Regions from separate parts of the Phyllobacterium sp. K27 genome, predicted to be linked through region 4. Evidence: riboswitches for the same ligand, from Rfam matches in the RefSeq annotation. Region 4 holds a riboswitch; each other region holds the start of a gene.
The links. Region 4 has a riboswitch for cobalamin ahead of nrdH (glutaredoxin-like protein NrdH). Riboswitches for the same ligand answer to the same signal wherever they lie in the genome.

Region 1: it holds a riboswitch for cobalamin, as region 4 does, so the genes downstream of both, ACYJL1_RS06650 (aromatic ring-hydroxylating oxygenase subunit alpha) here and nrdH (glutaredoxin-like protein NrdH) in region 4, are expected to answer to the same signal.
Region 2: it holds a riboswitch for cobalamin, as region 4 does, so the genes downstream of both, ACYJL1_RS03990 (hypothetical protein) here and nrdH (glutaredoxin-like protein NrdH) in region 4, are expected to answer to the same signal.
Region 3: it holds a riboswitch for cobalamin, as region 4 does, so the genes downstream of both, bluB (5,6-dimethylbenzimidazole synthase) here and nrdH (glutaredoxin-like protein NrdH) in region 4, are expected to answer to the same signal.

The regions. Positions count from the first base shown of each region.
Region 1 is NZ_CM139240.1:1,374,083-1,376,281, reverse strand. It holds gene ACYJL1_RS06650 (aromatic ring-hydroxylating oxygenase subunit alpha) at 1-814, opposite strand, end outside; cobalamin riboswitch at 926-1,123, opposite strand; gene ACYJL1_RS06645 (L-fuconate dehydratase) at 1,317-2,199, opposite strand, start outside.
Region 2 is NZ_CM139240.1:816,146-818,344, reverse strand. It holds gene cobF (precorrin-6A synthase (deacetylating)) at 1-698, opposite strand, end outside; gene ACYJL1_RS03990 (hypothetical protein) at 707-970, opposite strand; cobalamin riboswitch at 1,074-1,296, opposite strand; gene ACYJL1_RS03985 (glutamine synthetase beta-grasp domain-containing protein) at 1,444-2,199, opposite strand, start outside.
Region 3 is NZ_CM139240.1:1,620,178-1,622,376, forward strand. It holds gene ettA (energy-dependent translational throttle protein EttA) at 1-115, shown strand, start outside; gene ACYJL1_RS07835 (MOSC domain-containing protein) at 213-821, shown strand; cobalamin riboswitch at 849-1,041, shown strand; gene bluB (5,6-dimethylbenzimidazole synthase) at 1,088-1,831, shown strand; gene ACYJL1_RS07845 (DUF2293 domain-containing protein) at 1,764-2,081, opposite strand.
Region 4 is NZ_JBTWND010000004.1:791,610-793,808, reverse strand. It holds gene nrdE (class 1b ribonucleoside-diphosphate reductase subunit alpha) at 1-569, opposite strand, end outside; gene nrdI (class Ib ribonucleoside-diphosphate reductase assembly flavoprotein NrdI) at 539-952, opposite strand; gene nrdH (glutaredoxin-like protein NrdH) at 968-1,189, opposite strand; cobalamin riboswitch at 1,442-1,665, opposite strand; gene ACYJL1_RS25260 (MFS transporter) at 1,775-2,199, opposite strand, start outside.

The DNA.
Region 1 (2,199 bases), on a different replicon from region 4:
TGTAGCTTTCAGATTCGTGGAGCAGCGGCACGCGTGTCGCACGGTACTGGCCATTTTCATCGATACGGAACACGCTTGGAAGACCCGCCGCTTCGCACTTGTCCCAATGCGCAACAATCTCCGGGTCATCCTTCGAGCCTTGTATGCCGGCTACGCTTGGTGCTTCCGGAAATGTCTTGCAGAGTTCCGGGTGATTGGCGGCACAGTGGTAACATTCGCGGTTGTTTTCCCAGACCAGCTTCCAATTGCCCTTTTCAACAATCGAACTTTGGAAAGCGACTTTGGTTTCGCCAAGACGGTGCGGTGCAAGATAAGGGTCGATCAAAGCGCGCGTCGCAGCAAAATCGGGCGCGATTGGCGCAAGGCAAATGAAAATATATCCGCCAATGCTTTCGCAATGCACTGTCTTCAGGCTGTGCTGGCTGGCGTCGAAATCATCGCCCATCTGGCGCGCGAATAAAAGCCTGCCGTCCAGCTCATAAGTCCACTGGTGATAGGGGCAAACGAGCTTCGCCGAGGTGCCCCGTTCAGAAGCGCAAACACGCGAACCGCGGTGGCGGCAGGAATTGTGAAAGGCACGGACTTTCTTTTCGCGATCCCGTACGATAACCACTGGGTAGTCGCCGATCTGCACCGTGAAATAATTACCCGGCCGCGCCACTTCGCAATCGTGACCGATGAACAGCCAGTCGCGATAGAAGATATTTTCCATATCCAACCGGAAATACTCCGGATCATTGTAAAAGGCCTGCTCGAGGCCATAGCCCGGTTTCCGGTGTTTCAGGTTCCGGAGCAGTTCACTATGTGCGTCCATGTCGTGTCCTCGCCATCTCATTTGCGAAAGAACTGACTGGTGGTGACGGAGAAGACCGTCCGTATGGTTGCCCATACAAAACAATGCTCCTTGATCGCCCACCGCGATCAGTCGATGTTATCGCTTGCGGCTGGTTTCCGGGCTCTGGAGTTGCCTTGCAGGCTTCACGGCGCCTTCCCGGAACAATGCTCCAGTGGCTATTTTGCCGCGTTTCACTCCACTACCGTTGCGGGGGCAGCGCCGGGATTAAACCGGCTTCCCAATTCTCCACCTTCCCTAGAAAGCGGCACCTCAAGTAGCCTGATAAAAGCACTCGGATGATAAAAAGAATAGGTGCGGAAACGACATCGCATTTACACAAGACGACACGGCTGAAAAAATAGAAAATGTCTTTATCTGACACGTCCGAATGGAGCTTGCTTTTGACAGACAGCCCTCTCCTACATCAGAAATGAACCACCGCCTGAAATGGCGATGATTCATTTTCTGAATTGAGGGATACTTAAAGACTATGATGCAGATATTGCTTGATTGATTCCGGCCTCATCTCAATTGAAAAACCCGGCAGTGAGGGCGGCATATAGGCCGCATTCTGGATGTTGCAGGGATCTATGAAATGCTCATGCAGATGGTCGACATATTCAATAACCCTGCCCTCTTTGGTGCCGGAAACGGCAATATAGTCGATCATCGATAGATGCTGCACATATTCGCATAGACCCACGCCGCCCGCATGCGGCCAGACGGGCAGCTCGTACTTTGCCGCAATGAGCAGGACTGCCAGGACTTCGTTCAACCCGCCCATGCGGCAACTGTCGATCTGCACAACGTCAATTGCGCCTTCAGCGATGAACTGCTTGAACATGATGCGGTTCTGGCACATCTCGCCCGTTGCAACCTTGACCGGATGGATCGCCTGACGAATTTTGCGATGCCCCGCAACATCGTCCGGGCTCGTTGGCTCTTCAATGAAGAATGGTTTGACGAAGGCCAGTTTGTTTACCCAGTCAATTGCTTCATTGACTTCCCACACCTGATTGGCGTCGATCATAAGAATGCGATCCGGACCAATCACTTCGCGCGCAATCGTGAGGCGTCGGATATCGTCTTCGAGATCGCGGCCGACCTTCATCTTGATATGGTTGAAGCCTGCATCCACCGCTTCCTGACAAAGACGCCGCAGCTTTTCATCGGAATAGCCGAGCCAGCCTGCGGAAGTCGTATAGCAGGGGTACCCCTCAGCTTTCAGCGTCTCGACACGCTCTTTCTTGCCCACTTCTGCCTTGCGCAGAATTTCAAGCGCCTCGTCACGCGTCAATACGTCCGTAAGATAGCGGAAGTCGACGATGTTGACGATTTCTTCCGGCGTCATTTCACCGACGAGT
Region 2 (2,199 bases), on a different replicon from region 4:
GCGCGTGCCACATTCCGCAGCCGCTCAATATCGTCAACCACTTCGCGCAGCTTGCCGGACATGAGTATCTCGTCCTCAGTGCCTATGTAGGCACCCCAATAAATATCGACATCCTCTTCGACGGCTTTGAAGGCGCCCTCGCCGTCGAGCATCACGATCACGCTTTCCGAATTGTTCGGAAAACCCTCCGCAAGCTTGCGCCCGGTGGTAATCGTGATCGACTCGCCGATGCGATTGAGCACGATCTTATGTCTCGCCGTCAGCGCCTGAATGCTGGTAATTCCTGGAATGACATCATAGTCCAGCTCAAAGCTTCCCTTGGCGTTCAGCCGGTCGAGAATGCGGATCGTGCTGTCATAAAGCGATGGATCGCCCCAGACGAGGAAAGCACCGCATTCATCATCGCCAAGCTCCTCCATCAGCAGATGCTCATAGGTCGCCTCCACCTTGTCATGCCAATCTGTCACGCTCGCACGGTATGTGGAGGAAGGTTTCTGACGTATCGGTGTTTCAAAATCCACCATCCGATAATCAGGATCGGTAATGAACCGCTCGCAGATTTCCCGGCGAATGCGGGATAGCTGCTCTTTCTCGGCTCCCTTATCGGGAATGAAGAACACATCCACCTGATTGAGCGCATTGACGGCCTGTATGGTCACATAGTCAGGATTGCCAGCGCCAATTCCGATGATCAGCACTTTGCGCTTCACTGGGACACACGCGAAACTTGCGAAGGCTGCAATCCCTGCATTTCTTCGATCAAGCCACAGAACAGCGCGTGGAGACGTTTCGCGCCCGCATGTTTGCCGGCACAGGCTTCAAGCCTGATGATTTCGTTCGACGCAGCGGCGATAAGATCTGCGCCGCGAGGCCGGGAAAGCAACCACGCAAGAAACACGTCTTCCGGTGCGCTTGACGCATTGACGGCTTGCGGATTGCTGCATTGATTTGTGTTGGCGCCGAGTGACATGCTTAACCCCGATTGTTAGGGGGCAAGGGGCAAGGGCGAAGATTGCAGATAGTCAGCCTGCGGCAAACCATTGCAAGCGACACACCGGGACACCCCGCCCGTGGACGTTCATCATGTTTCGGCAGGTCTCCTGGCTCACAGGTCAGTATTGCTGTCTGGCCTTCCCGGGAAATCCCAGTGACCTTTTGCCTGAACAGGTTCAGGCGACAGCAACTCGCTGTTTACAGTTGCGGGGGCAGCGCCGGCATTGGTGAAAATCATTTCACCGGCTTCCCTCTTAGCTCCCGGCCTTGCGGCACGGGAGAACCGGAACGTTCTCATAAGAGCGCAGCACACCTATCGAGGTCAACAGGCAGACCAAAATTAACCGGGGAAATAGACGGGCCAACCGATCGGATAGACCACGATCTGCACCGCCAAATAGAAAATGGCGCAAGCTGATGCCTGCGCCATTTCAAATCATTCAAACCAGATCAAGCGGCCAGAACTTCTTCCGCATCTTCCGGCACTTCAGAAATTGTCCGCAGGATTTGCGAAGCGATCTGGTATGGATCGCCCTGCGAATTCGGACGACGATCTTCCAGATAGCCGCGGTAGCCATTGTTTACAAAGCTGTGCGGAACACGGATCGATGCACCGCGATCAGCAATGCCATAGCTGAACTGATGGATTGACTGGGTTTCATGCTTGCCGGTGAGGCGCATGTGGTTGTCCGGTCCATAGACAGCGATGTGAGCAGCGCAATTTTGCTCAAATGCAGCCATGACCTTTTCGAAGTAATCCTTGCCGCCGACTTCACGCATATAGGTGGTGGAGAAGTTGGCATGCATGCCCGAACCGTTCCAATCAGTATCGCCGAGCGGCTTGCAATGATATTCGATATCGATGCCGTATTTTTCTGTCAGGCGCTGCAGGAGGTAACGCGCAATCCAGACTTCATCGGCGGCCTTCTTGGAGCCCTTGCCAAAAACCTGGAATTCCCACTGGCCCTTGGCCACTTCGGCATTGATGCCTTCATGGTTGATGCCGGCATTCAGGCAGATATCGAGATGTTCTTCGACGATCTTGCGGGCAATATCGCCAACATTGCTGTAGCCGACGCCTGTATAATATGGGCCCTGCGGAGCAGGAAAACCAGTTTCAGGGAAGCCGAGCGGACGGCCGTTCTTGTAGAAGAAATATTCCTGCTCGAAGCCGAACCAGGCGCCTTCATCATCGAGAATAGTTGC
Region 3 (2,199 bases), on a different replicon from region 4:
CCATGTCGAATGGTTTGAAGGCAATTTCGAAGACTACGAGAACGACAAAATCCGTCGTCTCGGCCCCGATAGTGTCAATCCCAAACGTCCAAGCTACAAGCCTCTGACCCGGTGATTGCAAGGGGGAGTCGAAAGGCTCCCCTTATTTTGGCTGACGCTATCGTCAGCCACAGCTGCCGATTCTAACCAGTGTTTTTTCTTGGAGCAAAACAATGACCGATCTGTTTGGCAAGCAAGACCAAATAGTTCCGTCTCGCAAAATCAGCGGGCGTGTAAACGGGCTCTTTGAAGCGCTGGGGCATGATTTTGTTACAACTTCGACAAGTTCGCTGGAACTAACTTTTGACGGTATTGTAGGTGATTTTCATGCCGGTCAGACACGTCGCTCCGGCGGACGCGAGCCTTGGTATCCGCGTGGCACCGAGATGCGCAATGAACGTCAGCTGTCCATTCTGAGTACTGATGAACTTGAGCAGATTGCAGCGGGTATGGGCCTGCCTGAGCTTAAAGCCGAATGGGTTGGCGGGAATATGGTGATAGCCGGTATCCCGTCTCTATCAATGTTGCCACCCAGATCGCTCATGTTTTTCGAGGGTGGTGTCACGTTGAAAGTTGATGGACAGAATGCGCCCTGTAAAATCGCAGGTCGCGCAATTGCAGCGAATGCCGGTACACCTGACGAGACCACCACCGCACTGGATTTTGTGCGGGTGTCCAAGCGCTCGCGGGGTCTTGTCGCCTGGGTTGAAAAGCCGGGCATCATACATGTCGGTGAAAAAGTTGACATTCGTATTCCCGAACAGTGGATTTACAGGCCCTGAGACTTGCGCGAGAAGTTTTTTCATGGCGAATAGGAAAACAGGTCCGGTGCCAGCAATTCAGACGATTGCGGAGAATCGGGAAGCCGGTGAAAATCCGGCACGTGCCCAACGCTGTAAAGGGGATGACCGCGCATTATGCCACTGTAATTGAAGAGTTGCAGGAAGGCGCACGGTTCAGTTGAACCTCAGTCAGAAGACCGGCCGGACCTTATAGCCCAAGCTGCGCGGACGGCAGTAAAGGTCTCAAGCGTTGTTAGGAGCAAACAATGCACGAAATTTTTGATGGTCCGGTTCCTGCCGCCGATTTTACTGACGATGAGCGTGCTGCGGTTTACAAAGCCATTTATAACCGACGAGACGTCCGCGATCAGTTTTTGCCAGAACCGATAGCTGATGATGTTTTGTTGCGCCTGCTTGATGCGGCCCATCATGCACCGTCGGTCGGCTTTATGCAGCCTTGGAATTTCATCACTATCCGAGATATGGCCCGCAAGAAGGAAGTGCACCGGGCCTTTAGCAAAGCCAATGAAGAAGCCACTGCTTTGTTTCAGGATGAACGCCAAGCGCTCTACGCCTCTCTCAAACTTGAGGGCATCCTTAGGGCGCCGATTAATTTATGCATCACCTGTGACCGGACACGTGGCGGCAAGGTCGTGCTCGGTCGTACCCACAACCGGCAGATGGATGTTTACAGTACCGTATGTGCGGTTCAAAACCTGTGGCTTGCTGCCCGTGCTGAAGGCATTGGAGTCGGCTGGGTGAGCATCTATCACGACAGCGATATGCGCCAAATATTAGGCATTCCGGATCATGTCGAGATCATCGCCTATCTGTGCCTGGGTTATGTCAGCGAGCTTTTCAATGCGCCAGAGTTGGAAAAAAAAGGCTGGCGTAAAAGAATCCAACTGCAGGATCTTATTTTTGAAGAAGGTTGGGGTCGGCTTAGCTCGAATCTTCCTCATCCGGATCCAGAAGACGTGTCGCCCGCCATTCCGTCAGTTTGCGATTGATCGCCTCAAGCACGAAGAAACGTGCCGACTCCTTGTCGTATCCCTCGTTACGAAGCGCATCATAATCCGTATGTTGATGCCGCACATGAGCAACCGCCGCTAACCATACGGCAATCGGGGGCGGCAGAGTTTTCATGTGTGGCGCGCCTGCGGCTGCGCGTATTGGTTCTGAATCTGAGTAAGGAACGGCGGGCAAAAGCAAGGTCAACGCCTTGTTGATTGAACGCTGACGGTTCGTTCCTGCGCTCATGATGTCCCCCTGATTTGATTCTACTACCTATTTCAGACGCGGCAGAAATTGTCGTCAATGGCAAAAAAGCCTTGCCAAAGCTCTCGTCATGACATAAACATATCTTTATATCTTTTGA
Region 4 (2,199 bases):
ATATTATCTTCCATCCTGAGCAGAAAACATGAAACCAACTCGCCGCGCTGTTTCTTTCCAGCATTGAGAAAAGTGGGGGTTGCGGGCTGGAACCGCCCGGAAATGATCTCGTCAACCATGTCCCGCGCCAGAGCCTCATTGCCTTGTGCCAATGTCAGCGCCACCATGCAGATGCGGTCTTCGTAGCGCTCAAGATAGCGTTTTCCATCGAAGGTCTTCAGCGTGTAGCTGGTGTAATATTTGAAAGCGCCAAGAAATGTTGGAAACCTGAACTTCTTCCCATAGGCGTAGTCGAACAGGTCGCGCACGAAATTGAAGGAATATTGGTCAAGCACCTCGCGCTCATAATAACCCTCAGTCACCAGATAATCGAGCTTCTCGCGCAAATTATGAAAGAACACCGTATTCTGGTTCACATGCTGCAGAAAATACTGCTTGGCCGCCATACGATCCTGATCGAGCTGGATGTAGCCCTCCTCATCATAGAGGTTCAGCATCGCGTTAAGCGCGTGGTAATCCAGTACTGGTTCGTTGGTTTTCACTGGTCGTTCGAGCGTGAGCGTGTCCAAAATCGTTCCAATCCATCTTTGACATTTGCGACATCCTGCTCCGTGCCGATCAGCTCGAACCTGTAAAGGTAAGGTACCCGGCATTTGGCGGAGATGATGTCGCCAGCGATCCCGAAGGTCGCTCCGAAGTTACTGTTACCCGCAGAAATGACGCCGCGGAGGTTTGAACGGTTTTCCGCCTCGTTGAGAAAGCGGATCACCTGTTTTGGAACGGCACCCTTGCCGCCATCGCCGCTATATGTCGGCACAATCAGAACATAGGGCTTGTCCACCCTCAATTCTTCGCGGGAGCTGATTGGTATCCGCTTTGAGACAAAGCCGAGCTTGCAGACGAAACGGTGGGTATTTTCCGATTTGCTGGAAAAATAAACGATCCCACCCATAACACCCGGTCCGTGTCAGCTCAGTGCGCTGATCATATCCGGACGGAAGCCGGCCCAATGCTGTTCGCCGGCAATCACGACAGGAACCTGGCGGTATCCGAGGCTTTGAACCAGGTCAAAAGCAACCGGATCGCTCGATACATCGATAACGTCATACTCCATGCCTTGGCGATCCAAAGCGCGTGTCGTTGCGGTACATTGAACACAAGCGGGCTTGCTATAAACGATAATGCTCATGATTTTCCTCACAGGATCTTGGCCGCGGAAACAAGCACCGGCACGCCTGTTACTGCCAATTTGGATGGTTTGATAAAGTTGGGGTGAGCGTCCAGACACCGGACAGATTCCGGCACAACAGGCGAATTCAATACACTGGAAAGGCCACACATATACTTCACCTATCGCTCGCTATGGAGGGGTTAGGGGAAGCGGCACGCTCGGACAGCATTGCCCGACATCATGTTCGCGACCTTGCCGGCACCCCGCCGGTGGACTCGTTCGCTCAAGGCAGGTCTCCTGGCTCGCAGATCGCCGCACTTATTCTCGCCTTCCCGTTGCCTTTGGCCACAGTGGCATTATCGAACACGTGCTAGCTGCTTACAGTTGCGGGGGCAGCTTCGGCTTTGCAGCGCTTCAACAGGCACCACTCACCGTATTCCCGTCTTAGCTTCCCATTCTCACGAATCGGAAGAACCTTGAACACTATATATAGTAGTGGCTGTTAAAAATCCGTCAACAGCTAGACTAACTCAAACTGAAACTATGCACACCCGCCCAACAAATCTCGCAGTATCACGAATAATGAAATGAGTGAGGGAGGAGCTAGACGTCCTGATTGTCAGCCCGACGGTTTAGGCTAAGTGCGATAAGCGTGCAGACAGCACCGGAGAGCAGATAGCCGCCAGCGGCTATCAGGCCGAAATGACTGGATAGTAGCAGGGCCACCAAGGGAGCAAAACCCGCGCCGAACAGCCATGCCATATCGCTTGTCAATGCCGAGCCGGTATAGCGGAACTTCTTCGAGAACCGCGAGGCAACCGAACCGGATGACTGTCCGAAGGATAGGCCAAGCAGTATAAACCCAAGGATCATAAAAATCAGTTCGCCAACGTCACCACCATCAAGCAATTGCGGAGCGAACCCACTGAACACGGCAATGGCGATGGCGGTACCGCCAAGCAGATTTCGGCGTCCTACGCGGTCGGCAATTGTACCCGATGCAAAGACGGCAACGACGCCGACAGCCG